DNA from 3 places in the Acidovorax sp. KPB24-03 genome. Region 1 is predicted to be linked to each of the others. Evidence: predicted binding sites of a transcription regulator. Region 1 holds the regulator's gene; each other region holds the start of a gene.

Region 1 (4,083 bases):
GCCAACGCGGTCCAGACCAGGGTGTCGGGCATGGCGGCGTCCTTCAGATGATGCGGGAAAAGCGCGCGCGGTTGCGGTCCGCCTGCAGGTAGCGATCAAACAGCATCGCCACGCCGCGCACGAAGAACCAGCCCATGGCCGTGACCTCGATGCCTTCCTGGCCGAGCACGACCAGGCCCTGCGCCTGCAGGTCCTCCAGTGCCTGCAGTTCGGTGGCGAAGTACTGCCGGAAATCGATCAGCCACGCCTGCTCCACCGGCTCGAACAGCACCTCGCCCTGGCACATCAGCGCCATGATGACGGAGCGGCGCACCAGGTCGTCGCGCGTGAGCGCCAGGCCCCGCACCACCGGCAGGCGCCCCTGGTTGATGAAGTCGTAGTACTCGTCCAGCGTCTTGGCGTTCTGGCTGTAGGTGGCGCCCACGCGGCCGATGGCCGACACGCCCAGGCCGAGCAGGTCGCAATCGGGCTGGGTGCTGTAGCCCTGGAAGTTGCGGTGCAGCCGGCCCTGGCGCTTGGCCACGGCCAGGGCGTCGCCCGGCAGCGCGAAGTGGTCCATGCCCACATAGACGTAGCCGGCGTCCTGGAACGACCGCAGCGATTGCGACAGCATGGCCACCTTCGACGCCGCCAGCGGCAGATCCGCCGGCACGATGCGGCGCTGCGGCTTGAAGCGCTCGGGCAGGTGGGCGTAGGCATACAGCGCGATGCGGTCCGGCCGCAACCGGCCCACCTGCTCGAGCGTGCGCTCGAAGGACTCGGGTGTCTGCCGCGGCAGGCCGTAGATCAGGTCCACGTTGATGGACTCGAAGCCCAGCGCACGCGCGCTGGCCACCAGGTCGAAGACCTGGCTGGCCGGCTGGATGCGGTGCACGGCCTTCTGCACTTCGGGGTCGAAGTCCTGCACGCCGAAGCTCAGGCGGTTGAAGCCCAGCTCCGCCAGCAGCGCCAGCCGGCCCGCGTCCACCGTGCGCGGATCGATCTCGATCGAATACTCGCCGCCGGGCGCAAGCGTGAAGCTGCGCTGGAGCATGGCCATCAGCGACCGCAGGCCGTCATCCGACAGGAACGTCGGGCTCCCCCCGCCCAGGTGCAGCTGGCTCACCACCTGGCCCACGCCACACTGGGCCGTGTGCAGGTCGATCTCGCGGCTGAGATAGCGCAGGTACACCTCGGCCCGCTCGGGGTGGCGGGTGATGATCTTGTTGCAGGCGCAGTAGTAGCACAGCGACTCGCAAAAGGGAATGTGCACATACAGCGACAAGGGCAGTGCCTTGGCGGCCGACCCCAGGCGGCGCTGCTGCAGCGCGAGAACGTAGTCGTCCTGTCCGAAGGCCTCCACGAACCGGTCGGCGGTCGGGTAGGAGGTGTAGCGGGGGCCGGGCACGTCGAAGCGGCGCAGGAGTTCAGGGGTGACAGCGATCATGGGATTTCCTTGTGCCTGCCCAATGTGCCGCAGGCCCCGGGGGAAACCCTTGACCTGGGTCAAGGGTTCTGCAGGCGCACGCTGCCACAATTGATCCATGACAGGTGCCCGGCGTTCGCCCGGGCTCTACCACCCTGCCGGCCGCCCGCCCTCCCCTCACCACAAAGGCCTTTTCCCATGAATCCGCAAACCATCAAAGTGGCATGCTCGAACTGCAACCTTCGCGAGCTGTGCATGCCGCTGGGCCTGAACGATCAGCAACTGCAGCGGATCGACGACATCGTGGCCGTGCGCCGCAAGGTCAAGCGGGGGGCCACCCTGTTTCGCAATGGCGAGCCCTTCAGTTCGCTCTTCGCCATCCGCACCGGCTTCTTCAAGACGTGCGTGGCCACCGAAGACGGCCGCGACCAGGTCACGGGCTTTCAGATGGCCGGCGAGATCATCGGCCTGGACGGCATCGTCAGCGACCACCACACCTGCGACGCCGTCGCGCTGGAAGACGCCGAGGTCTGCGTCATGCCCTTTGACCGCATCGAGGAGCTGTCGCGCGAGGTCACGGCGCTGCAGCACCACGTGCACAAGATCATGAGCCGCGAGATCGTGCGCGAGCACGGCGTGATGCTGCTCCTGGGCAGCATGCGGGCGGAAGAGCGCCTGGCGGCCTTCCTGCTCAACCTGGTGCAGCGCCTGCATGCCCGGGGCTTCTCGCAGTCCGAACTCGTGCTGCGCATGACGCGCGAGGAAATCGGCAGCTACCTCGGCCTCAAGCTGGAGACGGTGAGCCGCACCTTCTCGAAGTTCGTCGAGGACGGCATCGTCGAGGTCAAGCAGCGCCACGTGCGCATCCTGGAGACCGCGGCGCTCAAGCGCATCGTGAACTCGCAGAACTGCCACTGAGCGGCCGGCCTGCGGCACCGGCGCTGGCATTTCATGCGCCCGGGTGGTGGCGCGCGCAGTCGGCGGGCCGGTCGGTCACGGGCACGGGGCAGCGGTTCAGTTCGAACGGCGACATGGCCAGCAGCGTGGTGAGTGCGCTCGACGCCATCGTCACCAGCCAGAAAGCGAAGAAGGCGATGGTGTAGACCCCCTCGCGCGAGAGCGCCAGCGGCTGTCCGAACCAGTGCATGTCCTGTGGGTCCACCAGGGCAAAGACCAGCATTTCCAGCACGCCCGCCATCAGGAAGGCGGGCCATGCAATCCACATGAGGCGTTGGGTCCACATTGCGCTTGTCTCCTCGTTTCGGGGGGTGGTGCGGACAGGCCGCCTTCAGCGCGGCTGGTCCTGCACGGGGGTGGCCGCATGGTTGCGCGCCTTCATGGCCGGGGCCAGGCTGTTCGGCGCGCCCTGCAGCGTCTTGTTGATCTCGATGCCCTGGCGGTAGTAGTCCTCGGCCACCACCGGGTCGGGGCGCACGACCGCCACCCACAGCGTGGTGAAACCCGCCACGACCACGATGGCCGGCCCGGCAATGACCATCCAGACGAAGCCGAACTTCCACCAGGGAGCGGCCGAAGGAAGGGGAGCCGGTGCGGCGGCGATAGGGGATGGCATGGTGTTCACTCCTGACAGGAAAAGAAGAAATGCGGTCGGAACAGCGGTCTGGCGCCTGAAACGGTGACGGTGTGGCCGGCGGCGCTCATCGCGGCACCAGGAAGACCGACTTCTCGGCGACATGGCCGCCCGAGCCCAGCGCCTGCACGTCGAACTGCACGGCATGCGATCCGGGCGGCGCGGAGCCGTAGGGGATCTGCAGGCGCACGGCCACCCAGCGGGACTCGGCCGCGCCGATCTCCACCTCGGCGTCGGACGCCACGCGCAGCCCCTGCAGCCCGCTCGCTCCGATGCGGTAGCGCTGGCCGGACTCGGTGGCATTCATGATCTGCAGGCGGTAGATGTTCTCCAGCTGCCCACCGGCCACGATGCGCGAGAGCGCGGCGCGGTCGCGCACCACGTCCACCTTAAGCGGCGTGCGCAGCACCAGGCTGGACAGCAGCCCCACGCACAGCGCCACCAGCAACGCGCTGTAGACCAGCACGCGGGGGCGCAGCACGCGGCGCAGCATCTGCGCCCGGCCCCAGCGAGCCGCCACGCCGTTCTGCGTGGAAAAGCGGATCAGCCCCCGCGGGTAGTGCATCTTGTCCATCACGGTGTTGCAGGCGTCCACGCACAGCCCGCAGCCAATGCACTCGTATTGCAGGCCGTTGCGGATGTCGATGCCCACCGGGCACACCTGCACGCACAGCGTGCAGTCGATGCAGTCGCCCAGGCCCCGGGCCTTGTAATCCACCGTCTTGGTGCGGGGACCGCGCGGCTCGCCGCGCGCGTCGTCGTAGGTGACGATGAGCGTGTCGCGGTCGAACATGGCGCTCTGGAACCGGGCATAGGGACACATGTACTTGCACACCTGCTCGCGCATGAAGCCGGCATTGCCGTAGGTGGCGAAGCCGTAGAACAGCACCCAGAAGATCTGCCAGCCGCCCTGCATCGCCAGGAGCTCGCCCGACAGTTGGCGGATGGGCACGAAGTAGCCCACGAAGGTGAAGCCCGTCCACAGCGCCACCGTGATCCAGAGGAACTGCTTGAGCGCCTTCTTGCGCACCTTCTCGAAGGTCCAGCCCCCGGCATCCAGGCGCAGGCGGGCGCTGCGGTCGCCCTC
Region 2 (19,138 bases), on a different contig from region 1:
GGTGCCCGCCAGGTCGAGTGCACGATCAACGGGCTGGGCGAGCGGGCAGGCAACTGCTCGCTGGAAGAGATCGTGATGGCCGTCAAGACACGCAAGGACTACTTCGGACTGGAGCTGGGCATCGAGGCCCAGCACATCGTGGCGGCCAGCCGCATGGTCAGCCAGACGACGGGGTTCGTCGTGCAGCCCAACAAGGCCGTGGTGGGCGCCAATGCTTTTGCGCATGCCAGCGGGATCCATCAGGATGGCGTGCTGAAGGCCCGTGACACCTACGAAATCATGCGGGCCGAGGATGTGGGCTGGTCTGCCAACAAGATCGTGCTGGGCAAGTTGAGTGGCCGCAATGCCTTCAAGCAGCGTTTGCTTGAATTGGGTGTGCAGCTTGACAGCGAAACGGACGTCAACAGCGCTTTCGCAAAGTTCAAGGAGTTGGCGGACCGCAAAAGCGAGATCTTCGACGAAGACATCTTGGCGCTGGTCAGTGGTGAGAGTGCTGCTAACGAGCAGGAGCAGTATGGCTTCGTGTCGTTGTCGCAGCACAGCGAAACGGGCGAGCGCCCGCAAGCCACCATTGTCTTCACCGTGGGCGGCAAGGAGGTGCGGGGCCAGTCGGATGGCAATGGGCCTGTGGATGCTTCACTCAAGGCCATCGAGTCGCACGTCAAAAGTGGGGCCGAAATGGTGCTCTATTCGGTCAATGCCATCAGCGGTTCGACGGAGAGCCAGGGGGAAGTGACGGTGCGGCTGCAGAACAGCGGCAGGGTGGTGAACGGGGTGGGCGCAGACCCCGACATCGTGGTCGCGTCAGCCAAAGCCTATATCAGTGCGTTGAACAAATTACAAAGTAAAGCCGATCGAGTCGCCGCACAAGGCTGATCATCGAATTTATAATTCATTCACTTTATTGAAAGGTCGCGCAAGGTATTGATCTTGCGCGACTTTTTTCGATTCTGTACACTGACAAACACTTTTTACCGCTTGGAGCATTCTGATGCACGTACGCCCTCGCGCTTCTTCTCGTTTTTTTTCGCACCGTCGCATTCCTTGCGATGAGCATTGCGCTCACGGCCACCTCGGTGCACGCGGCAGAGCGAAAGAAGGTGCAGGTCAAGAAGCAGGCTGCATCTTCGACTGCCAAACAGCGTCCTGTGGCACGCTCTGCCACGGTGGTTTCCCGCAAGGCGGTGACCCGTGTCAAGGCCACCACCCGCGCATCTGCGCGCAGCGTGAAGGTCGCCACTCGCATGGTGGCCGTCCCTGAAAAGTTGTCCTTCGGACAAGTCGCCGGCCTGCACTCCCTCACCGATCCCCTGGATTTGAAGTCCAGCGTGGCCTTGGTCATCGACCAGGAGACCAACGAAGTCCTGCTGAGCAAGAACGACCATGCCGTTCTGCCCATTGCATCGCTGACCAAATTGATGACCGGGCTGCTCGTATCGCAAGCCCACTTGCCGATGGATGAGCCCATCACCATCACGCAAGACGATGTGGATACCGAGAAGTTCAGCAGTTCTCGTTTGGCCGTGGGCACGACCCTCACGCGGGGCGAGATGATGCATCTGGCCCTCATGTCCAGCGAAAACCGTGCGGCACATGCCTTGGGCCGCACCTTCCCTGGCGGACTGGAGGCTTTTGTCGCGCAGATGAACGCGAAGGCGAAGCTGCTGGGCATGACGGATACCCGCTATGTGGAGCCCACGGGCCTGTCCAGCCATAACCAGTCCAGTGCCCGCGATCTGGCCACCTTGGTCAATATTGCCCATGGCGATCCCATGCTGCGCGAACTCACTACGTCTCCCAGCTATGAAGTGGCCGTGGGGCGCCGCACGCTGCAGTACAACAACACCAATCGGCTCGTGAAAAGCCCGGCTTGGGACATCGGCCTTCAGAAGACGGGCTACATCTCCGAAGCAGGCCGTTGCCTGGTGATGCAGGCTCAGATATCGGGCCGCAAGCTGATCATGGTTTTCCTGGATTCTGCAGGCAAGTTCAGCCGCCTGGGCGATGCTGAGCGCGTGCGCAACTGGGTGGAAAAACTGCCTTCCATTGGTGGTGCGCCCACCCTTCACGCCATCGGCACGAAGCCCTAACGCAACTCGGTCCCCGCCTGTTCTGAATGGCAGGGCTTGAGATCAGGAGAGGCGAAAGACCAAAGGCGATCCGACCCCTTTGAACCACGCGCATTGTTTGCCATGCGCGTTTTTTTCTTGGGGCATGCTAGGGGGCAGTTGTTTTGTCGCGCCGGCTGGTGGAATAACCCAGGGCCTGGGAGATTTCGCTGGCAGTCGCCTGGAGCTTTGGCAGCCAGTTCTCATCCAGGCGATCCGCAGGGGCGGAGATCGAAAGGCCTGCGACCAGATGGGCCTGGTCGTCGTACACGCCCGCTGCCATGCAGCGCACGCCAAGTTCGAGTTCCTCGTTGTCTCGCGCAATACCGTATTGGCGGGCTTTGCCCAATTCGCGCTCCAGCACCGGCAGCTGCGTGATGCTGTTGCGGGTGTGTCCTGACAGGCCAGTGCGCATCGCATAGGCTCTGACCCGCTGAGGATCGTCTGCGGCCAGAAACAGTTTGCCCGTCGACGTCAGATGCAGCGGCGCTCGGCCGCCGATGGCACGGACCACCTGCATGCCGGAGCGTTCGCTGTAGGCTCGCTCGACATACACGATCTCATCGCCCTGGCGCATGCTCAGATTGACGGGCTGCTGGATCAGCTTGTGCAGGTTGCGCATCGGGGTCAGCGCCGCATCGCGCACGCTCAGGCGCGCTTTCACTAGGTTGCCCAATTCCAGCAAACGCATGCCGAGGCGGTAGCTGCCTGATTCCGGGCGGTCCACAAAACGGCCGATGGTCAGGTCGTTCAGGATGCGGTGGGCCGTGGAAGGGTGCAAACCGGTCTTCTCGCTGATTTCCTTGAGGGAAATCGCTTCCTCGCGCGAGGTGAGCACGTCGATGAGTGCAAACATGCGCTCCAGCACCTGGACGCTGGGTTTGGCGGGCGCGCCGGCATCGTCTTTTTTCATGGTGATGTGTGTTGACGAGAAGCGCGCATTTTATCTTGTGAAATGCAGGGCGGCCGTCTTCACCATCTCATGGCGCGAGTCTCCATTCGCCGTTGGTCCGCAATTCATGGGGCAGGAAGCGTGCCTTGTAGTTCATCTTCGGGCTCTCTTCGATCCAGTAGCCCAGGTAGACATAGGGCAGATCCAGAGTGCGCGCCTGCTCGATCTGCCACAGCACGTTGTAGGTGCCGTAGCTGCAGCTGGGGTCGGGTTCGTAGAACGTGTAGACGGCAGACAAGCCGTCGTCCAACACGTCCAGAATCGAGACCATCCGCAATGCACCGGGTGTGCCGTCCAGGTCGGGTTCACGGAACTCCACGAGCCGGGAGTTGACCCGGCTCTGCAGCAGGAACTGGGTGTACTGGTCGATGCTGTCGTGGTCCATGCCGCCGCCGCAGTGGCGCAGGTTCTGGTAGCGCAGATAAAGCTGGTAGTGCTCGGGCACGTAGCCCAGGCGCAGGACGCGTGCCTGCAGGTTTCCGTGCTTCGCCCATGCGCGGCGCTGGCTGCGATCGGGCTTGAACGATTTGGACAGCACGCGCAGCGGCGTACAAGCTTGGCAGCCATCGCAGTAGGGGCGGTAGGTGAACATGCCGCTGCGGCGAAACCCCCGCGACACCAAATCCGAATACACATCGTTCTGGATCAGGTGGCTGGGGGTGGCAACCTGCGAGCGTGCCTGCCGTGCAGGCAGGTAGCTGCATGGGTAAGGGGCCGTGGCATAGAACTGCAAGGTGTGCAGCGGCAGATCGTTGAGTTGCGTCATCCCGGATTCCCATTAGGGGGCATCAGCGCAGTCCAGTATACGGGCTCGAATTTCCAGGAAACCGGTGCTTCCCGGGAGGCCTTTGCCACGTGGTCGAGGAACCGGGCGCGGTCTATTTCATGGGCGCCGAAAGACGCCAGATGGGCTGTGTTCTGCTGGCAGTCGATGAGCGCCACGCCGTGGTGCCGGCACAAGCACACGAAAGCTGCGAGCGCGACCTTCGATGCATCGGTGGCGTGGGCGAACATCGATTCGCCAAAAACGGCTTTGCCCAGCGCGATGAAGTACAGCCCGCCGACGAGCCGGCCGTCGACCCACGCCTCCACGCTGTGCGCAAAGCCGGCGGTGTGGAATGCACGATAGGCGTCCACCATCTGCGGCACGATCCAGGTGCCGTTCTGGCCCGACCTTGGCGTGCCGGCACAGGCCTTGATGACCGCGCCGAAGTCATGGTCCACGCGGATTTCGCACTGGGGCGAGACGCGGAATTTCTGCAAGGTGCGGCGCAGTGAACGGTGCAGATGAAATTCCGCCACGGGCAGCACCATGCGGGGATCGGGGCTCCACCAGAGCACGGGTTGACCGGGGCTGAACCACGGAAAAATGCCTTGCTGGTAAGCACTTTTCAATTGGGCGACGCTGAGATTTCCACCAGCGGCCAGCAGTCCCGGGGCCGCGGATTCGCTGCCCCAGCTGAGCGCCACGCTGGGAAATTCGTCGCCGGGTTGCAGCCAAGGCAAATGATCGTCAGCCATGCACAGGGAAAAATGGAAGAAGCAATGCATTGTCGCCGAGTGCGCAGGGCTGCGGGGCGGGGAGGCCACCTTCGGATCGGTTGTGCGGAGACTGCTTGGATGGAGTCGATCCGAGCCTGCCTTCAGCAGGCGATGGCAAAAAGGCCATCCCCGCGGATGGCCTTTCACTGGGGCGAGTGGCGGCGCTCGGGCCGCAGCCTCATCCGATCAGGGAATCAGGTGAACCTGCTCCACCTCGAACTCCATTTTGCGGATGCCCTTGTCGACCTCTCCCACCAGTTCCACCCGCTGCTGGGCACTGATGGGTTGGCCTGCCGGAAAGCGTTTGTCCGAAATCTCGACGGGCATGCGGCCGCTGTCGTCTGCGAAGGTGTAGTTTTTGCCACCGTCATGGGACACGATGCGGCCTTGCAGGCGGACGTGCTGGTCGTCCGTGGCGGTGTCGAGCAGTTGCTTGACCGTCATCGTGGGCACCGAGGTGGGCCCGGTGTAGCCACTGCCGGCTGCGGGTGCTGCAGCATGTTCGCCCGTGGTGGGGCCGGTGTACTGCGCCATGGCCGGTGCGGCGGCGCCCAGCAGGCCGAGGGTGAGAACGAACGCGGTGGTGGTTTTCTGCATGGATTCACTCCTTTGGGATGATTGAATGGCCTGCGGGTTGGGTGACCCGCAGCAAGGAACCACAAAGGATGCCGAAGCGGCAGAGGGCAGGGTGTAGGCGATGGCCGGACGGCCGGTTCGGTCGATGTCGGCAATGCCTGGTCAAAAAATCACGGGACCGGCAAACAAAAAAGCCCGCTATCGATGAAATAGCGGGCTTTTTCACAGCTTGGAAGGCTGTCGATGGCTCCTCGACCTGGGCTCGAACCAGGGACCTACGGATTAACAGTCCGGCGCTCTACCGACTGAGCTATCGAGGAACAAGACTTAGATTATATACACAAAAAGTGAGCAAATTCGAAGAACTGCGGTTGCCTGATGGATCGGGTTGCAAGTTGCCTCACATGGCCCTCAACGGGCCGGCTCTGGCCGTTGCCACAGCCAGGCGAGCACGCATGCCATGCACAGCGAAGCGCTGATGGCCACCCAGCGGGGTGCGTGGCTGAAGATGAGCACGGCCGCCGCGAGCGCCATGAGGATGCTGGCGCTCCACTTGGCGCGGCGGCTCACCTGGCCGCCGTTGGCCCAGTCGCGCAGCATGGGGCCGAAAAGCGGGTGGCGCCACAGCCACGCATGCAGCCGGGGCGAACTGCGGGCCGCCGCCCAGCCGGCCATGAGGATGAACACCGTGGTCGGCAGGCCGGGCACGAAGATGCCGATGATGCCGGTCACCAGGCTCAGCACCGCAAAGCACAGCAGCAGCCAGCGCACCGGCAGGGGCAGCGGAGCAGGGCGGGGCGGTGGCGGTGGCAAAGGCGCTGGCGGGGGCGGGGGCGGCATGCCTGGATTGTGCCTGCGGCATGGGGTTGGTCGGCGCGCTATGCTGCGGGCACTTCGACGCTGACCGTCGGCCCTTCTTTTCATTCCCATGACCGTTCAACACATTCTCAAGATGGGCGATCCGCGCCTGCTGCGCGTGGCCCAGCCCGTGACCGAGTTCGACACCGACGCGCTGCACCTGCTGGTGCGCGACATGCTGGACACCATGGAGGCCGTCAATGGCGCCGGCCTGGCCGCGCCGCAGATCGGCGTGGATCTGCAATTGGTGATCTTCGGCTCGGACCGCAAGAACCCCCGCTACCCCGACCGGCCCCTGGTGCCGCGCACCGTGTTGCTCAACCCGCAGATCATCCCGCTGGGCGACGAGGAGGAAGAGGACTGGGAAGGGTGCCTGTCCGTTCCCGGCCTGCGCGGCAAGGTGCCGCGCTGGTCCCGCATCCGCTACCAGGGCCTGGACCCGTATGGCGACCCGATCGATCGCACGGCGGAGGGGTTCCATGCGCGCGTGGTGCAGCACGAATGCGACCACCTGATCGGCAAGCTCTACCCGATGCGGGTGCGCGACTTCACCCAGTTCGGCTACACCGAGGTGCTGTTTCCCGAGCTCGCCGACGCGGAAGACGACTGACGGACCAGGCAAGCGTTGCCTCGGAAAATATGAATGGAATTGGCCGCCAGCGCAAACAATACTAGGGCGTTATGCTATCAAATAAGTAGCATCGGATGGGGCGTATCCCAGTGGCCCTTCACTCGGACAACGCGTTCAGCAGTTCGGTCTCGATCTGGATCTGCCGTGCGTTGCTCTGCAGTTCCGGGCCGTGCACGAGGAAGGTGTCTTCCACGCGCTCGCCCAGGGTGCTGACCTTGGCCAGCTGCACGCTCAGGTGGTGGCGCGAAAGGATGCGCGCCACCAGGTAGAGCAGGCCCGCCCGGTCGCTGGCGGAGATGTTGATGAGCCAGCGCTGGGCTTTCTCGTCGGGGCGCAGCGTGACGCGCGGGGCCACGGGAAAGCTCTTCACGCGGCGGGAGACGCGCTTGCGTGCCGGCTCGGGCAGGCCCGCGGTTTCGTCCTCGATCGCGCGGGCGAGATCGCTCTCCACCATGTGCGTGAGTTCGCGGTAGTGCCCGGCCTGCTCCGAGGCCACGACCTGGAACGTGTCGAGCGCGCAGCCATCGTGGGCGGTGTGCACCCGCGCATCGAGGATGCTGAAGCCCGCCCGGTCGAAATAGCCGCAGATGCGGGCGAAGAGGTCGGGCTGGTCGGGCGCATAAACCGCCACCTGCAGACCTTCGCCCGCCAGCGACTGCCGCGCGCGGACCACGGTGCGGCCGGTACCCACGTAGCGCGAGAGGTGGCGCGTGTGCCAGGCGATGTCGGCGGCTTCGTGCCGCATGAAATAGCCCACGTCCAGCGTGTCCCACAGCTTCTTGTGCGCCTCGAACGGCTGGGCCTGCAGCGCCAGCATGACCATGGCTTCGCGCTTGCGGGCCTCGATTTCGGCGGCGGCATTGGGGGCGTGGCCGCCCAGGGCGCGCAGCGTGGCGCGGTACAGGTCTTCCAGCAGCTTGCCCTTCCACGCGTTCCAGACCTTGGGGCTGGTGCCGCGGATGTCCGCCACGGTGAGCAGGTACAGCGCGGTGAGGCGGCGCTCGCTGCCCACGCGCTGGGCGAAAGCGCCGATCACGTCCGGATCGGACAGGTCCTGCTTTTGCGCGACCTGGCTCATGGCCAGGTGCTCGCGGACCAGGAACTCGACCAGCGCCGCGTCTTCCTCGTCCACGCCGTGCTGGCGGCAGAAGTGGCGCACTTCCTCTGCGCCGATCTTGGAGTGGTCGCCGCCGCGGCCCTTGCCGATGTCGTGGAACAGCGCCGCCAGGTACAGCAGCCACGGCTTGTCCCAGCCGCCGGCCAGTTGCGAGCAGAACGGGTATTCGTGCGCATGCTCGGCCATGAAGAAGCGGCGCACGTTGCGCAGCACCATCAGGATGTGCTGGTCCACGGTGTAGACGTGGAACAGGTCGTGCTGCATCTGGCCCACGATGCGGCGAAACGGCCAGAGGTAGCGGCCCAGCACCGAGGTCTGGTTCATGAGCCGCATCGCATGCGTGATGCCCGAGGGCTGCCGCAGGATCTTCATGAAGGTCGCGCGGTTGACCGGGTCGCGGCGGAAGGCGCTGTCCATCGCCCCGCGGGCGTTGTAGAGCGCGCGCAGCGTGCGCACCGACAGGTCCTTCAGCCCCAGCGTGGTTTCGTAGAGCAGGAAGGTTTCCAGGATGGCGTGGGGTTGCTTCTCGTACAGGTCATCGCTCGCCACCTCGACGAGGCCGGCCTTTTCGAAGAAGCGGTCGTTGATGCGGTGCAGTTCGTGCGTGGAGGGGCTGAGCCGCTCCTCGATGTTCAGCAGCAGGATCTGGCTGAGCTGCGACACGGCCTTGGCCGCCCAGTAATAGCGGCGCATGAGGGTTTCGCTTGCGCGCATGGCCAGGCGCTTGCCGTCGGGCGAGTGGGAGCGGTAGCCGAACGATTCGGCCACGGCGGTCTGCAGGTCGAACACCAGCCGGTCCTCGTGGCGGCCGGCCACGGCGTGCAGCCGCGCGCGGATGAGAAACAGCACGGCCTCGTTGCGCTCGATCTGGGCCACCTCGAACGGCGTGGCCATGCCGTTGGCGGCCAGTTCGCGCCAGTCGCGTCCCAGGCCGGCCGCGCGGGCGACCCACAGCACCGTCTGCAGGTCGCGCAGGCCGCCGGGCGACTCCTTGCAGTTGGGCTCCAGCGAGTAGGGCGTGTTCTCGTACTTGGTGTGGCGCTGGCGCATCTCCAGCGTCTTGGCGATGAGGAAGTCCTGCGCGTCCATCTGCGCGTCGTAGCGCTGCTGGAACGCGGCGAACAGCGGCGAGCTGCCGCAGACGCGGCGGGCTTCGAGCAGCGAGGTCTGCACGGTCACGTCGGCCGCGGATTCGGTCAGGCACTCGGCCACCGTGCGCACGCTGGAGCCGATCTCCAGGCCCGCGTCCCAGCAGCTGCCGATGAACGATTCGATGCACGTGGACAAGGCGCAGCCGGCCCCGGGCGTGGCGCCATCCGGTAGCAGGACGAGCACGTCCACGTCGGAATGGGGAAAGAGCTGCGCCCGGCCGTAGCCACCCACGGCCACCAGCGCCAGGTCGTCCGGCATGCCGGCGCGCTGCCACAGCTGGCGCAGCAGGCGGTCCGCCAGGGTGGAGAGCTTGTGCAGCAGGGTGCGAACGCCGCGCGTGGAGGCGCCCGTGGATTGCAGCGACGCGAGCAGGGTGGCCTTGTCTTGGCGGTAGGCGTCGCGCAGGGTTTGCAGGTCGGTCATGGACGGCGGCGGGGTGGCGGGTGCGGATGGGGCGACTGGGTTGGCAGGTTAGCACCAGGCAAAGCAAGAACCGTGCGCCCGGCCGCCGCGCGGCCGGCCCGCGCGCCGTGTTCCGGTCAGGTCTTCGTGGCGGTCACGAAGGCTGGCAGCGGCGGCGATCCGGCCGACAGGGTGAGGACTTCGTAGCCGGTCTCGGTCACCAGCACGGTGTGCTCCCACTGCGCCGACAGGCTGCGGTCCTTGGTCACGATGGTCCAGCCGTCGTTGCCGAACTCCTTCACCTCGCGGCGGCCGGCGTTCAGCATGGGCTCGATGGTGAAGGTCATGCCGGGCAGCAGCTCATCCAGCGTGCCGGGGTAGCCGTAGTGCAGCACCTGGGGCTCTTCGTGGAATTTCTGGCCGATGCCGTGGCCGCAGAACTCGCGCACCACCGACAGGCCGTGGCCCTCGGCGTACTTCTGGATGGCGTGGCCAATGTCCCCCAGGCGGGCGCCGGGCTTGACGCGCTGGATGCCGATCCACATGGCGTCGAAGGTGAGGCTGCACAGGCGCTTGGCGGCGATGGAGACGTCGCCGATCAGGTACATGCGGCTGTTGTCGCCGTACCAGCCGTCCTTGGTGATGACGGTGACGTCCACGTTCATGATGTCGCCCTTCTTCAGGGGCTTGTCGTTCGGGATGCCGTGGCAGACCACGTTGTTGATCGACGTGCACAGCGACTTGGGGTAGGGCGGATAGCCCGGCGGCTGGTAGCCGATGGTGGCGGAGATGGTGCCCTGCTGCGCCATGCATTCGGCCGCGAGGCGGTCGATTTCGTTCGTGGTGATGCCAGGCTGGATGTGGGGCGCGATGTAGTCCAGCACTTCCGAAGCCAGTCGGCATGCCTCTCGCATGCCGGCGATGCCTTCGGCGTCTTTGATGGTGATGCTCATGGGGCCAATTATCCCATCGGCGCTTGGCCGATGCGGGCCACGCGGGCGAAGGCCTCGTCGGCGATGCGATCCGCCCCCGGTAAAATGCCGGGCTCAGCATTCTCCGCACCCTGCCCAGCCGGCCCCAGTCAGCGGCCGGCGGTCCAGGGTGGGGCCGCACCTTTTCCATCACCCAACAGGCCGCCGAAGTGATCTCGCCGACATCGTCCACGAAGCCCTCCTTGCACCTCAGCACGTTCGAAGGCGGCAACGCCCTCAGCGCCTTCCGCATGCGCCAGCTGCTGCCCGCGCTGCAGGCCATCCACGACCGCATCACGGGCATCGCCGCCCGCTTCGTGCACCTGGTGGCCACCGACGCGGTGCCCACCCCGGCCGAAACCGATCGCTTCGCCGCGCTGCTGACCTATGGGGACCCCTACGGCGGCCCGGCCGATGGCCCGGCCATCGTCGTCACGCCGCGCCTGGGCACGGTCTCGCCCTGGGCGTCGAAGGCGACCGATATCGCGCACAACTGCGGCCTGGCGCTGCGCCGCGTGGAGCGCATCACCGAATACCGCCTCTCGCTCAAATCCGGCCTGCTGGGCGGCACGCCCACGCTGACCGACGCGCAGCGCGGGCAGATCGCCGCGCTGCTGCACGACCGCATGACCGAGTCGGTGGTGTGGGACCGCTCGGGCGCCGAGGCCCTGTTCACCGAGCTGCCGGCCGCGCCGATGGAGTTCGTCGATGTGCTGGGCGGCGGGCGCGCGGCGGTTGAGGCGGCCAACGCCCAGTGGGGCCTGGCCCTGGCCGACGACGAGATCGACTACCTGGTCAATGCCTTCCAGGGCCTGGCGCGCAACCCCACCGACGTGGAGCTGATGATGTTCGCGCAGGCCAACAGCGAACACTGCCGCCACAAGATCTTCAACGCGCAGTTCACCATCGACGGCGAGAAGCAGGACAAGAGCCTGTTCGCCATGATCCGCAACACCCACCAGCTGGCGCCCCAGCACACGGTGGTGGCGTATTCGGACAATGCCTCGGTCATGGAAGGCACGCGCGTCGAGCGGTTTTTGGCCAAAATGCCCGCCAGTGCAAATTCCACTAGGGCAGTGTGCTATGAAAAGAGTAGCGTCACGAACCACATCCTGATGAAGGTGGAAACGCACAACCACCCCACGGCCATCTCGCCGTTCCCCGGCGCTTCCACCGGCGCGGGCGGTGAGATCCGCGACGAGGGCGCCACGGGCCGCGGCTCCAAGCCCAAGGCGGGCATGACTGGCTTCACGGTGTCCAAGCTCTGGGGCGGCGAGTTCGGCAAGCCCGAGCACATCGCCAGCCCGTTGCAGATCATGGTGGAAGGCCCCCTGGGCGGCGCGGCGTTCAACAACGAGTTCGGCCGGCCCAACCTGCTGGGCTATTTCCGCGAGTACGAGCAGTCGGTGGGCGGCGTGGACCGGGGCTACCACAAGCCCATCATGATCGCCGGCGGCCTGGGCACCATCGATGCGGGCCTCACGCAGAAGATCGAATTCCCGGCCGGCTCGCTCCTGATCCAGCTGGGCGGCCCGGGCATGCGCATCGGCATGGGCGGCAGCGCGGCCAGTTCCATGGCCACGGGCGCGAACGCGGCGGAACTCGATTTCGACTCCGTGCAGCGCGGCAACCCCGAGATCGAGCGCCGCGCGCAGGAGGTCATCAACCACTGCTGGGCGCAGGGTGCGGCCAACCCCATCCTGGCGATCCACGACGTGGGCGCGGGCGGGCTGTCCAATGCCTTCCCCGAGCTGACCAACGACGCCGGCCGGGGTGCGCACTTCGACCTGCGCGCGGTGCAGCTCGAGGAGTCGGGCCTGGCCCCGAAAGAGATCTGGTCCAACGAAAGCCAGGAGCGCTACGTGCTGGCGATCGCGCCGCAATCGCTGGAGCAGTTCCGCGCCTTCTGCGAGCGCGAGCGCTGCCCGTTCGCCGTGATCGGCACGGCCACCGAGCACCGCCAGCTGGTGCTGGAGGACACGGCCGCAACCGGCGATCAGAAGCTGCCGGTGGACATGCCCATGGAGGTGCTGCTGGGCAAGCCGCCCAAGATGCACCGCGACGTGAAGACCGTGCAGCACGAATTCGCGCCCATCGATCTCACGGGCGTGGCGCTGCAAAAGGCGGTGATCGACGTGCTGGCTCACCCCACGGTGGCGAGCAAGCGCTTTCTCATCACCATCGGCGACCGCACGGTGGGCGGCTTGTCGCACCGCGACCAGATGGTGGGCCCCTGGCAGGTGCCGGTGGCCGACTGCGCCGTCACGCTGGCCGACTTCCAGGGCTTTGCCGGCGAGGCCATGAGCATGGGCGAGCGCACGCCGCTGGCCGCTATCGACGCGCCCGCCTCGGGCCGCATGGCCGTGGCCGAGGCCATCACCAATCTGCTGGCCGCGCCCATCGAGCTGCCGCGCGTGAAGCTCTCGGCCAACTGGATGGCCGCCTGCGGCGAGCCCGGCGAGGATGCAGCGCTCTACGCCACCGTGAAGGCCGTGGGCATGGAGCTGTGCCCGGCGCTGGGCATTTCGATCCCGGTGGGCAAGGATTCGCTGTCCATGCGCACCCAGTGGAAGGATGAAAGCGGTGCGAAGAAGGTCACCTCCCCCGTGAGCCTGATCGTCAGCGCCTTCGCCACGCTGGCCGACGTGCGCGGCACGCTCACGCCGCAGCTGGACGCGGCGCAGGACGACACCACGCTGGTGCTGATCGACCTGGGCCATGGCAAGGCCCGCATGGGCGGCAGCATCCTGGGCCAGGTGCTGGGCCAGAGCGGCGACGTGGCGCCCGACCTGGACGATGCGCAGGACCTGGTGCGCCTGGTCGATGCCGTGAACGCGCTGCGCGCCAAGGGCCAGATCCTGGCCTACCACGACCGCAGCGACGGCGGCCTGCTGGCCGCGGTGGCCGAGATGGCCTTCGCCGGCCATGTGGGCGTGGCGCTGAACGTCGATCTGCTCGTGACCGAGGGCGACGGCATCAGCGACAGCCGCATGGAGACGGGCGACGCCAAGAACTGGGCCTCGCAGGTGAGCGCGCGCCGCGAGGAGCTGACGCTCAAGGCGCTGTTCAACGAAGAGCTGGGCGTGGTGCTGCAGGTGCGCACCGCCGAGCGCAACGAGGTCATGCAGACCCTGCGCGAGCACGGCCTGTCCCGGTCCAGCCACTTCATCGGCAAGACGCGGCCTGCCTCGTCCACCATGGACGCCGGCAAGGGCGAGCTGCAGGTGTGGCGCGATGCCAAGAACGTGTTCAGCGCCACCCTGTCCGACCTGCACCAGGTGTGGGACGCGGTGAGCTGGAAGATCACGCAGCAGCGCGACAACCCGGCCACGGCCGATGCCGAGCATGCCGCCGCAGGCGTGCCCAATGATCCGGGCCTGCACGTGGCGCTCACGTTCGATCCGGCCGAGGACGTGGCCGCGCCGTTCCTGAACCTCGCGCGGCCGAAGGTCGCCATCCTGCGCGAGCAGGGGGTCAACTCGCACATCGAGATGGCCTATGCCTTCACCGAAGCGGGCTTCGAGGCCTACGACGTGCACATGACCGATCTGCAGGCGGGCCGCGCGCAGCTGTCGGACTTTGCCGGCGTGGTCGCCTGCGGCGGCTTCAGCTACGGCGACACGCTGGGCGCGGGCATCGGCTGGGCGCGTTCGATCACGTTCAACCCGGTGCTGTCGGAGCAGTTCCAGGGCTTCTTCGGCCGCAAGGACACCTTCGGCCTGGGTGTGTGCAACGGCTGCCAGATGTTCGCCGAGCTGGCCGACATCATTCCCGGCGCCGAGGCCTGGCCCCGCTTCACCACCAACCAGAGCGAGCGCTTCGAGGCGCGGCTGTCGCTGGTGGAGGTGCTGGAATCGCCCAGCCTGTTCTTCGCCGACATGGCGGGCAGCCGCCTGCCGATCGCCGTGGCGCACGGCGAGGGCTACGCCAACTTCAAGTACCGCGGCGACCCGGCCCAGGCCATCGCCGCCATGCGGTATGTGGACCACCACGGCGCGGCCACCGAGCAGTACCCGTTCAACCCCAACGGCAGCGCGGGCGGCCTCACGGCGGTGACCACGGCCGATGGGCGCTTCACGGCCATGATGCCGCACGCCGAACGCGTGTTCCGCAACGTGCAGATGAGCTGGACCAGCGGCGACCGCAGCGCGCTGAGCCCGTGGATGCGCATCTGGCGCAACGCGCGCCGCTGGGTGGGCTGAGGAAGGCCGAAGAGCCGGAAGCGCGCCCGGCGCGCTCCGGCGGCCTGTGTGCTCGTGCCGTCTTCGGCGTTCAGGTGCGGCAGTACACCAGCAGCCGGCCCTTGTAGGCGGGCGCATCGTCCAGCGCGGCACGGTCCAGCCGTTCTTCGCGCAGGCCGAAGCCCTGCGCGGCCATCTGCTTGCTGAAGGCGGCGCGGTTGCCCCGGTCCGGGTCCACGATCCAGACCTGGGCCGCGGGGCCCGCGTGCAGGCCGATGAAATGCGCGAGGCTGGCGCGGGCATCGCGTTCGTACAGCAGGTCGCTGCCCATGATGAGGTCGAACAGCCCGTGCACCGGGCCGCCGTGCGCCTGCGCGAGCGGGCTCTCGTCCTGCTGCGGCGGGCCCAGCGCTTCGCCGCTGCCCCATTGGCCCTGTCGGTACTTCATGGTGCCCATGCCGTTCAGGCGCAGGTTCTCGCGCAGGAACGTGCCGGCCAGTGGGTGGCAGTCGCTCGCGGTCACGTCGGCGCCTTGCCGGTGGCACACCAGGCTGGCCAGCGCCAGGCCGCAGCCCAGCTCCAGGATGCGCTCGCCCGCCTGCACGGGCCGCGCCGCCATGCGCGCGGCCAGTTGCGCGCCCGAGGGCCACAGCAGGCCGAAGAGGGGCCAGGCGGCGGAGGAGATGCCCAGGGTTTCGGCGTCGCCGAGGGGGTCGGAGAACTGCTGGCGGTCCAGCAGGGAGCGGATGACGAGGTCGTCGACGCCGGCGATGGCGATGTTTTCTTGCTTGGTCAGGTAGCCTGGCATGCGGCGGGAGCGAGAGCCCGCGTGCAGGACCCCGATATCGGTGGGAAGGCCGCCAGTATGCGCCTTGCACCGACACGGACCCATCGCAGGGCGTTGCTATAGTGGGCGCCGCCTGGGCGATGGGCGCCAGGCTTTTCGGCCGGCATGCCCGGCCCGCGCGCCGTTCCCGTGGCCTTGCAGCCTTTCGCCGCCGTGCCCGTGGACCCGCTCCCTCCCTCGATTTTTTAAGGATTCCCATGGCCGGTGCCAGCCTTTTGACGCTGCTCGACGATATCGCCACCGTTCTGGACGACGTGGCCCTGATGACCAAGGTCGCTGCCAAGAAGAGTGCCGCCATGGCCGATGACGTGTCCGTCATGACCAAGGTGGCGGCGCAGAAAACCGCCGGCGTGCTGGGCGACGATCTGGCGCTCAATGCCCAGCAGGTCACGGGCGTGCGCGCCGATCGCGAGATTCCCGTGGTCTGGGCGGTGGCCAAGGGCTCGCTCGTCAACAAGGCCATCCTGGTGCCGGCCGCGCTGCTGATCAGCGCCTTCATTCCCTGGGCTGTGACGCCGCTGCTCATGGTGGGCGGCGCGTTCCTGTGCTTCGAGGGTGCGGAGAAGCTGGCGCACCGGTTCCTGCCCCACGGCGATGCCCCCAAGGAAGAGGCGGGCCGCGAGGCGCATGCCCTGGCCAACGCCAACCCGGCGGTGGACATCGCCGCCTTCGAGAAGGACAAGGTCAAGGGCGCGGTGCGCACCGACTTCATCCTGTCCGCCGAGATCATCGCCATCACGCTGGGCACGGTCGCCAGCGCCCCGTTCGGGCAGCAGGTGGCCGTGCTGGCCGGCATCGCGCTCATCATGACGGTGGGCGTGTACGGCCTGGTGGCCGGCATCGTCAAGCTGGACGACCTGGGCCTGTGGCTCACCCGCAAGACGGGTCGCGCCGCGCAGGCGCTGGGCCGCGGCATCGTGGCCGCCGCGCCCTGGCTCATGAAGGTGCTCTCGGTCGCCGGCACGGCCGCCATGTTCCTCGTGGGCGGCGGCATTCTGGTGCATGGCGTGCCCGTCGTCCACCACGCGGTCGAGGGCCTGGCCGCATCGGCGGCCCAGTGGCCGGCGGGCGGCCTGTGGCGCGTGCTGGTGCCCAACCTGCTCAATGCGGTGGTGGGCATCGTGGCCGGTGCCGCCGTGCTGGCGGTGGTCACGCTGGTGCAGCGCATGCGGGGCAAGGGCGCGCACTGAGAGCGGGGAGGAGGGCGCTTTGCGGCCCTCGTGGCGCTGCGGCACAACCTGCCGGCGGTTTGATCCATGGCAAGGCCGTCCAGGCCGTTTGCCGGCCCAATGCATGCACGGGGGTCGTCCCCGTTCAACGCATCGAGTTTCCGTATGAAAAAAAACCTGCTGGCCCTGGCCGTGCTGTGCGCATTGACCTCCGGCGCCGCCTTCGCGCAAACGGCGGAAGGCCCCTGGCTCGTTCGTGCGCGTGCCGTGAACCTGGATTCCTCCAACAAGGACAGCACCGGCCTGGGCCTGTCGATCAACGACAAGACGCTGCCTGAAGTCGACATCTCCTATTTCTTCAACCGCAACATTGCCGCCGAGCTGGTGCTGACCGTGCCCCAGAAGCAGCGGCTGTCCTCCAGCGCCCTGAACGCGCAGATCGGCACGCTCAAGCATCTGCCGCCTTCGCTGATGCTGCAGTACCACTTCGACACCGCGGGCTTTCGTCCCTACGTGGGCGCTGGCGTGAACTACACGCGGTTTTCCAGCGTGCGCCTGCCCGCCGGCGTGAGCATCGACAAGAGCAGCTGGGGCGGCGCCCTGCAGGTCGGCGTGGACATTCCCCTCACCAAGAACCTGGTGCTGAACTTCGACGTGAAGAAGGTCTACATCCAGACCGACGTGTTCGCAGCCGGTGCCAAGCTGGGCACCTTCAAGATCGATCCCGTGCTGGCCGGCGTGGGCCTGGGCTGGCGGTTCTGACCGCGGGCCGCGGGTGCGGCCACTGACAGACTGGTGGGGAAAGCCGGCGCGTGGCGCCGGCTTTTTTCATGGGGCCGTGCCAGCACCGAACGGCCCCGAGCCGCCCGCATGCCCCCACATGCGCCGCCACAGCGCGGCGAGGGCCGTGCCGATGTCCGGGCGCTGTCCGCGCAGCGCCACCTCGGGCTGGCCGGCATCCAGCTGCGCGGGTGTGCCGAGATCGAACTGGAAGCTGTAGTCAGGCTCCTGCCCCATGCGCAGATCGGTCACGAACACGCGGCCGTCCCGCGAACGCATGCGATAAAAGCCGTGGCTGAAGCGCGCCACCCGCTGCACGTCCGGCACGGTCCCGTAGCGCTGGATCAGCGGGGCCCCGCGCTCGTGCACCGTCCATTGCATGGGCCTGTTGCCGTCGGCCAGGGCATAGAAGCCTTCGGCATATTGGGTGGGCGTGACCGCCACCACGCGCCACAGCAGGGTGTTGAACGGGGTGGGTGTCACCAGCACCGTCTGCACCGGCAGGCCCTGCGTGCGCAGCGAGGCGATCGCCACGCCGGTGACGTGCTGCTGCACGCCCACGCTCCACGCCAGGTAGAGCGTGCTGAGCGCCAGGCCCCAGCGGTTCCAGCGGGCCCCGACCGGCGGGCCGCTCGCCAGCGCGGCGACCACGCCGACGATCAGCGGCACGGTGTACAGCGGGTCGATGATGAAGATGCTGCCCACCCCGTACGGGTGGCTGGTGAACGGCTTCCAAAGCTGGGTGCCGTACACCGTCATGCCATCCAGCAGCGGGTGGGTGACGAGCGCGAGCCACATCGCCAGCCACCACCTTCGCCAGCCGGCCTGCTCGCCATGCAGGCGCGCCACCAGCGCGCCCAGGGGCAGCGAAAACAGGCTGAGGTACAGCAGGGCATGGCTTTCCGCCCGGTGCTCGACCATGTTGGCAATGGCATTGCCGTGGTCGATGAAGGCGTCCAGGTCGGGCAGCGTGCCCGCCACCGCACCCCACAGCGCGGCTTTCCAGGGGGCGGTGCGCCGGCCCATCACGGCGAGCGAAACGGCGGAACCAAGGGCGATCTGGGTCAGGGAATCCATGGCAGCGAAGCAGGCCGTGGTAGCCGGCCGGTGGTGTCGATCGGCGGAGTGTGGCGCAGCCGCGCGGGCGCGCCATGGGGCCCGAGAAAAAACCGTGCGGTGGCGGGGATGATGGCCATGCGTGTCCTGGAAAGCGCAGCCGATGTGCCGCCGGATGGCGCTGATGGATTTGCGGACGTGTCCTACATCCGGGTGGCGGGGCGTCTGTAATGCTCTGTTACATGGCCGTCTCAGGTTGCCGGAGAGCGATTGGAGGCGGCCATGCGTTGCAGCCGCGCCGCCCCCGGTGCGCCGCGATCCGACAGACCCAGCCCCCGAGCGACATGCAGAACACACCGCACCACGACATCCTCCAGGGGTTGGCCCGCCGTCCCGCGTGCATTTCCCCCAAGTATTTCTACGACCAGCGGGGCTCCCAGCTGTTCGAGGAAATCACCCGATTGCCCGAGTACTACCCCACCCGCACCGAGCAAGCGCTCATGCGGACGCACGGCGACGACATCGCCCGCGCCGTGGGGCAGGGCGGCACCGTCATCGAACTGGGCGCGGGCAACTGCGAGAAGGCGCGCATGCTGTGCCGCCTGCTGCAGCCCGAGCGGTTCGTGGGCGTGGACATCTCGGCGGACTTCCTGCGCGAGGGCGTGGCCCGCCTGTGCAGCGACCTGCCCGCACTGCAGGCCCATGCGGTGGCGGGCGATCTGACCCGCCCCATCCAGCTGCCCCCGGACATTCCCCGTGCACGCCGCGTGGTGTTCTACCCTGGCTCGTCGATCGG
Region 3 (5,630 bases), on a different contig from region 1:
CGGCGTGGCTTGCCGGGCTGGGCATGGCGCTCAGTTCGCTGCTGGTGGTCGCGAATGCGGCGCGGCTGGCAGCCGGTACCGGCTCCCCGCACGCTCCCGCTGCGGCACCAGCCGCCCACAGCGACGTGCCGCTGCTGGAAGGTGTGTGATGGACATCCTCTACCTGCTGATTCCCCTGTCCGTCGTGCTGGTGCTGCTGGTTTTGATGGGCCTGGGCTGGGCGGTGTCCCGGGGCCAGTTCGAGGATGTGGAGCAGGAGGGCGAGCGCATCCTGCGAGATGAATGACCGGAGCGCCAAGCCAAACCGTCCCGGCATTCAACGCCCGCCGCGTCACGCAGCGGCTGACGGGCCCCTATGGGGCTGACGGGCCCCTATGGCAGACCAACCGCTGCTGCCGCCACCCGTCGCCCGCGTGACAAAACGCGCGGGAAAACCCGCGCAGGGGTAACGCAAGCCGTGCCTAGACTGGCGCCGCCAATCCGGGCGTCATTGCTCCCCTAACGAGAGAGAGACAACCATGCAGCCGATCCGCTTTTTGATTCCTTCCCGCACGGCTGCCATCGGCGCCGTCAGTGCGTTGCTGCTCTCGGCTTGCGGTGGTGGCGGGGGCCTCGTGCCAGAGGAAAACCGCGTGCAAGACACCCGCACCAGTTTTGCCGTGGCCACCGCCAGCCTGCCATTCGCGGCCATGGATGGCACCACGGTGCAGACCGACCGCTGGAGCGGCACGAATGCCGGCGCGGGCTACCGTGTAGAGGTTCCGAAGAACTGGAACGGTATCCTGGTGATGTACGCCCATGGCTATGCGGGTGAAGGCAATGCGCTGACCGTGTCCAACCCGGCCTTCCGGCGCTACCTGATCGAAAACGGCTACGCCTGGGCGGCATCCAGCTACACCAAGAATTTTTATGACGTGCGCGTGGGCGTGGAAGACACCAATGCGCTGGCCAATGCGTTTGTGGCGATTGCCGCCGCCAACGGCCGTGTGCTGTCAGAGCCTGCCCGCACCTATGTCACCGGTGTCTCGATGGGCGGCCACATCGCCGCCGCCGCCATCGAGGACGAGGCGCAGCAAACGGCGGTCCACAAGCGGCGCTACCAGGGCGCCCTGCCGATGTGCGCCGTGCTGGGCGATCTGTCGCTGTACAACTATTTCGGTGCCTACCAGTTGGCGGCGCAGAAGCTGGCCGGTGTGCCCGCCGTCGCCGCACCCACCACCGACTGGGCCGCGCTCGCTCCGCGCGTGCGCGACGCCATGTTCGGCAGCCAGACATCGTTTGCATCGGTGACGCCGCAAGGGCAGAAGCTCAAAGACATCGTCATGAACCTGACCGGCGGGCCGCGGCCGATCTTCGACCAGGGCTTTGCCAATGCTCCGCTGCAAAACACCGTGTGGGGCACCTTCGGACGCGACGGCACCCTCAACGGCATCCTGAACAAGCAGGGAATCGACACCACCGGTACGGTCTACCGGTTCAATGCCAGCGCGGCAGAGGTGGCAGACTTCAACGCCACCATCGCGAAGTGGGTGCCGGCACCCGACGCCAACCGCCTGCGCACCGATGGCCTGCGCTGGGTGCCACAGGTCAATGGCCAGTTCCGCATCCCGGTGGTCACCCTGCATACGCTGGGCGACATGTACGTGCCCTTCCACATGGAGCAGGTCTACCGCGACCGCGTCGAGGCCAACGGCAATGGCCAGTGGCTGGTGCAGCGCGCCATTCGCGCCCCCAGCCACTGCGATTTCACCGTGGCCGAGCAGTCCGAAGCATTCAAGGCGATGGCCGATTGGGTTGAGAAAGGCACCAAGCCCGCGGGTGACGACGTGAAAACGCCCGCCACCGTCGCTGACGCACGTTATGGCTGCACCTATACCCGCAACGCAGGTGGGCGCGACGACAGTGCTGCAACCGTGGCGACCCGCGCAACCTTGCCCGGGTGCAGCGGCAGCTGATCTGGCGTCGACTCGAATGCAGGGCAAAGCCTTGTGGGGCGGGCCTTCTGGTACCGCCTCATGTGCGTCCCCTCTGCCGCTCAACCAGCCCAAGGGCAACTCTCCTTCGCTCCCTAAGCGGGACTGCGCCGACAGGAATCGCGGGTGTTTCAGGTCAGTGGCTACCAAGGTGCGTAGGCTCTTTCGGCTCGACGCAGAAAGGGAGTCTCGTCTGGGTGGTCGGTGTAGCGGCGAAGCAGTGACGTCCCTGCTGAACGACCAGTGAGGCCCGCCGTCCAGAATTTGGTCTTGGAAGGATGCCGAACCGCTCGTACACGCGGGTCTGGATCGCCTTGTTCATTGACAACACAGGTGTTGCGCTTCAGGTTCGAATCCGCCCGGTGACCGCGGCCTGACTCCTGATTTCTTGGTAGAGATCCATTGGCGATTCTCTGGTGGTTGCCGACTCATGCCAACCCTGTACGGGCAGCCGTGCTGCCAGTGGTTGGCCTGACGCTCTGTGACTCCGGCCGGATTCATCGCAACGATTGACATGCGTCAATGCCCCCAACGGGTATCCGGAAGAAACTTTCCGTGCAATCAAAGAGGTGCACGATGGAATCTCCAAAAACCGCTGCCGCGCATTACGACGACACCGTCGTGCGGCAGTTTTCGATCATGGCCGTGGTGTGGGGGGTGGTGGGCATGCTGGTCGGCGTCTTCATCGCCGCCCAGCTGGCCTGGCCGGAACTCAACTTCGGCATTCCCTGGCTCAGTTACGGCCGTCTGCGGCCGCTGCACACCAACGCGGTGATCTTTGCCTTCGGCGGCTGCGCGCTGTTCGCCACCAGCTACTACGTGGCGCAGCGCACCTGCCAGGTGCGCCTGTTCGCGGGGCCGCTGGCGTCGTTCACGTTCTGGGGCTGGCAGCTCGTCATCGTGGCGGCGGCCATCAGCCTGCCGCTGGGCTACACCACCGGCAAGGAATACGCCGAGCTGGAATGGCCCATCGACATCCTGATCACGCTGGTGTGGGTGTCGTACGCCATCGTGTTCTTCGGCACCATCGGCCGCCGCAAGGTGCGCCACATCTACGTGGCCAACTGGTTCTTCGGCGCGTTCATCCTGGCGGTGGCGCTGCTGCACCTGGTCAACAGCGCCGAAGTGCCTGCCGGCTGGATGAAGAGCTACTCGGCCTATGCCGGCGTGCAGGACGCGATGGTGCAGTGGTGGTACGGCCACAACGCCGTGGGCTTCTTCCTCACCGCGGGCTTCCTCGGGATGATGTATTACTTCATCCCCAAGCAGGCCGGCCGCCCGGTGTACAGCTACCGCCTGTCGATCGTGCACTTCTGGGCGCTGATCTTCACCTACATGTGGGCGGGCCCCCACCACCTGCACTACACCGCGCTGCCGGACTGGACGCAATCGGTGGGCATGGTGTTCTCGCTGATCCTGCTGGCCCCCAGCTGGGGCGGGATGATCAATGGCGTGATGACGCTGTCGGGCGCCTGGCACAAGCTGCGCGACGACCCCATCCTGCGCTTCCTGATCGTGTCGCTGTCGTTCTACGGCATGGCCACGTTCGAGGGCCCGATGATGTCCATCAAGACCGTCAACGCACTCAGCCACTACACCGACTGGACCGTCGGCCACGTGCATGCCGGCGCCCTGGGCTGGGTGGGCCTGATCACCATGGGTTCGCTGTACTACCTGATCCCGCGCCTGTTCGGCCGGGAAAAGATGCACTCGGTGCCTGCCATCGAGCTGCACTTCTGGATGTCCACCATCGGCATCGTGCTGTACATCGCCGCGATGTGGATCGCCGGCGTCATGCAGGGCCTGATGTGGCGCGCGGTCAACCCCGACGGCACGCTCACCTATACCTTCGTCGAAAGCGTGAAGGCCACCTATCCGTTCTACGTGGTCCGCTTCGCCGGCGGCCTGCTGTACCTGGGCGGCATGCTGGTGATGGCCTGGAACGTGTGGGCCACCGCCATCTCGGGCCGCTCGGTCAAGGTGTCGATCCCCGCCGTGAACACGGCCCATGCCTGAGCCCCGAGGAGCCCATTCCATGTCCGAACACAACCCCAAATCGGCCGGCTTCTCGCACGAGAAGATCGAAACCAACAACTTCCTGATGATCGTGCTGATCGTGCTGGTGGTCGCCATCGGCGGCCTGGCCGAGATCGTGCCGCTGTTCTTCCAGAAGTCCACCACCGAGCCCGTGACGGGCGTGCAGCCCTACACCGCGGTGCAGCTGCTGGGCCGTGACATCTACCTGCGCGAGGGTTGCTACAACTGCCACTCGCAGATGATCCGCCCCTTCCGCGCCGAGACGCTGCGCTACGGCCACTACTCGGTGGCCGGCGAGTTCGTGTACGACCACCCCTTCCAGTGGGGCAGCAAGCGCACCGGCCCCGACCTGCACCGCGTGGGCGGCAAGTACAGCGACGAGTGGCACCGCATCCACCTGAACAACCCGCGCGACGTGGTGCCCGAATCCAACATGCCCGCCTACAGCTGGCTGGAGAAGACGCCCGTCGATCCCGCCGTGGCCGCGCCGCGCATGAAGGCGCTGCGCACGGTGGGCGTGCCCTACACCGACGAGCAGATCGCCGCCGCGTCCGAGGAGGTCAAGGGCAAGACCGAGATGGACGTGCTCGTGGCCTACCTGCAGGTCATGGGCCGCGCCCTCAAGTAACGAACCGCAAGGAGCTGGTCATGGACATCACCACTGTGCGCATCGTCGCCACGCTGGCATCGCTGGCGTGCTTCCTCGGCATCCTGGTCTGGGCGTTCTCGCGCCGCAACCGGGCCCGGTTCGAGGAGGCCGCGCGCCTGCCCTTCGAGCAAGACTGATCCGCAAAAAACAATGAGAACGACATGAGTGACTTCACCCACAATTTCTGGTCGGTCTATGTGGCGGGGCTGACCGTGGTCGGCATCCTGGGCTGCCTGCTGCTGCTCTGGATCACGGCCCGCAAGAAGGTCGCGCCCAGCACCGACAACACCACGGGCCACGTCTGGGACGAGGACCTGCGGGAGATGGACAACCCCATGCCGCGCTGGTGGATGTGGCTGTTCGTGCTCACCATCGTCTTCGGCTTCGGCTACCTGGCCGTCTATCCGGGCCTGGGCCGCTTCGCCGGCCAGTTCGGCTGGACGCAGGCCGGCGAGTACGAGGCCGAGATGGCCAAGGCGCGCACCGAGCTCGCGCCGCTGTACGCCCGGTTCGCCGCGATGAAGACCGAGGACATGGCGGCCAACCCCGAGGCCATGGCCATTGGCGAGCGCCTGTTCATGAACAACTGCGCGCAGTGCCACGGCTCGGACGCACGGGGCAGCAAGGGCTTTCCCAACCTGTCCGACAACGACTGGCTGCACGGCGGCGCGCCGGAGAACATCCGCGAGACGCTGGAGAAGGGCCGCATGGGCACCATGCCGCCCATGGCCGCGGCCGTGGGTTCGCCGGAGGACATCCGCAACCTCGCGCACTATGTGCTGAGCCTGTCGGGCAGCCCGCACGACTCGCTGCGCGCCTCGCTGGGCAAGTCCAAGTTCACCGCCTGCGCGGCCTGCCACGGCATGGACGGCAAGGGCAATACGGCCCTGGGCGCGCCCAACCTGACCGACGACGTCTGGCTGCACGGCTGGGGCGAGGCGGCCATCACCGCCATGGTCAACCACGGCAAG

Evidence for each region. Region 1 encodes FNR, which switches genes on or off when oxygen is low (the NO sensors DNR and NnrR bind a similar motif). Its sites were predicted from a motif close to TTGATNNNNATCAA; they were not measured.
Region 2: the regulator FNR is predicted to act here: its motif matches at 16,587-16,600, upstream of AC27KI_RS05505 (OmpW/AlkL family protein).
Region 3: the regulator FNR is predicted to act here: its motif matches at 2,483-2,496, upstream of ccoN (cytochrome-c oxidase, cbb3-type subunit I).

The regions. Positions count from the first base shown of each region.
Region 1 is NZ_BAAJYR010000285.1:189-4,271, forward strand. It holds partial or broken gene AC27KI_RS19235 (sulfite exporter TauE/SafE family protein) at 1-32, opposite strand, end outside; gene hemN (oxygen-independent coproporphyrinogen III oxidase) at 44-1,426, opposite strand; gene fnr (fumarate/nitrate reduction transcriptional regulator Fnr) at 1,604-2,323, shown strand; gene AC27KI_RS19250 (hypothetical protein) at 2,355-2,648, opposite strand; gene AC27KI_RS19255 (FixH family protein) at 2,694-2,978, opposite strand; partial or broken gene ccoG (cytochrome c oxidase accessory protein CcoG) at 3,064-4,083, opposite strand, start outside.
Region 2 is NZ_BAAJYR010000022.1:1,023-20,160, reverse strand. It holds gene AC27KI_RS05575 (2-isopropylmalate synthase) at 1-876, shown strand, start outside; gene AC27KI_RS05570 (serine hydrolase) at 1,050-2,090, shown strand; gene AC27KI_RS05565 (IclR family transcriptional regulator) at 2,218-3,021, opposite strand; gene AC27KI_RS05560 (arginyltransferase) at 3,089-3,826, opposite strand; gene aat (leucyl/phenylalanyl-tRNA--protein transferase) at 3,823-4,581, opposite strand; gene AC27KI_RS05550 (YgiW/YdeI family stress tolerance OB fold protein) at 4,789-5,199, opposite strand; tRNA gene AC27KI_RS05545 (tRNA-Asn) at 5,423-5,498, opposite strand; gene AC27KI_RS05540 (YbaN family protein) at 5,590-6,018, opposite strand; gene def (peptide deformylase) at 6,107-6,646, shown strand; gene AC27KI_RS05530 ([protein-PII] uridylyltransferase) at 6,765-9,359, opposite strand; gene map (type I methionyl aminopeptidase) at 9,476-10,291, opposite strand; gene purL (phosphoribosylformylglycinamidine synthase) at 10,513-14,511, shown strand; gene AC27KI_RS05515 (class I SAM-dependent methyltransferase) at 14,582-15,298, opposite strand; gene AC27KI_RS05510 (DUF808 domain-containing protein) at 15,535-16,527, shown strand; gene AC27KI_RS05505 (OmpW/AlkL family protein) at 16,672-17,268, shown strand; gene AC27KI_RS05500 (metal-dependent hydrolase) at 17,335-18,363, opposite strand; gene egtD (L-histidine N(alpha)-methyltransferase) at 18,687-19,138, shown strand, end outside.
Region 3 is NZ_BAAJYR010000200.1:323-5,952, reverse strand. It holds partial or broken gene AC27KI_RS17010 (HAD-IC family P-type ATPase) at 1-149, shown strand, start outside; gene ccoS (cbb3-type cytochrome oxidase assembly protein CcoS) at 149-286, shown strand; gene AC27KI_RS17000 (alpha/beta hydrolase) at 519-1,955, shown strand; gene ccoN (cytochrome-c oxidase, cbb3-type subunit I) at 2,550-3,989, shown strand; gene ccoO (cytochrome-c oxidase, cbb3-type subunit II) at 4,009-4,638, shown strand; gene AC27KI_RS16985 (cbb3-type cytochrome oxidase subunit 3) at 4,659-4,796, shown strand; gene ccoP (cytochrome-c oxidase, cbb3-type subunit III) at 4,821-5,630, shown strand, end outside.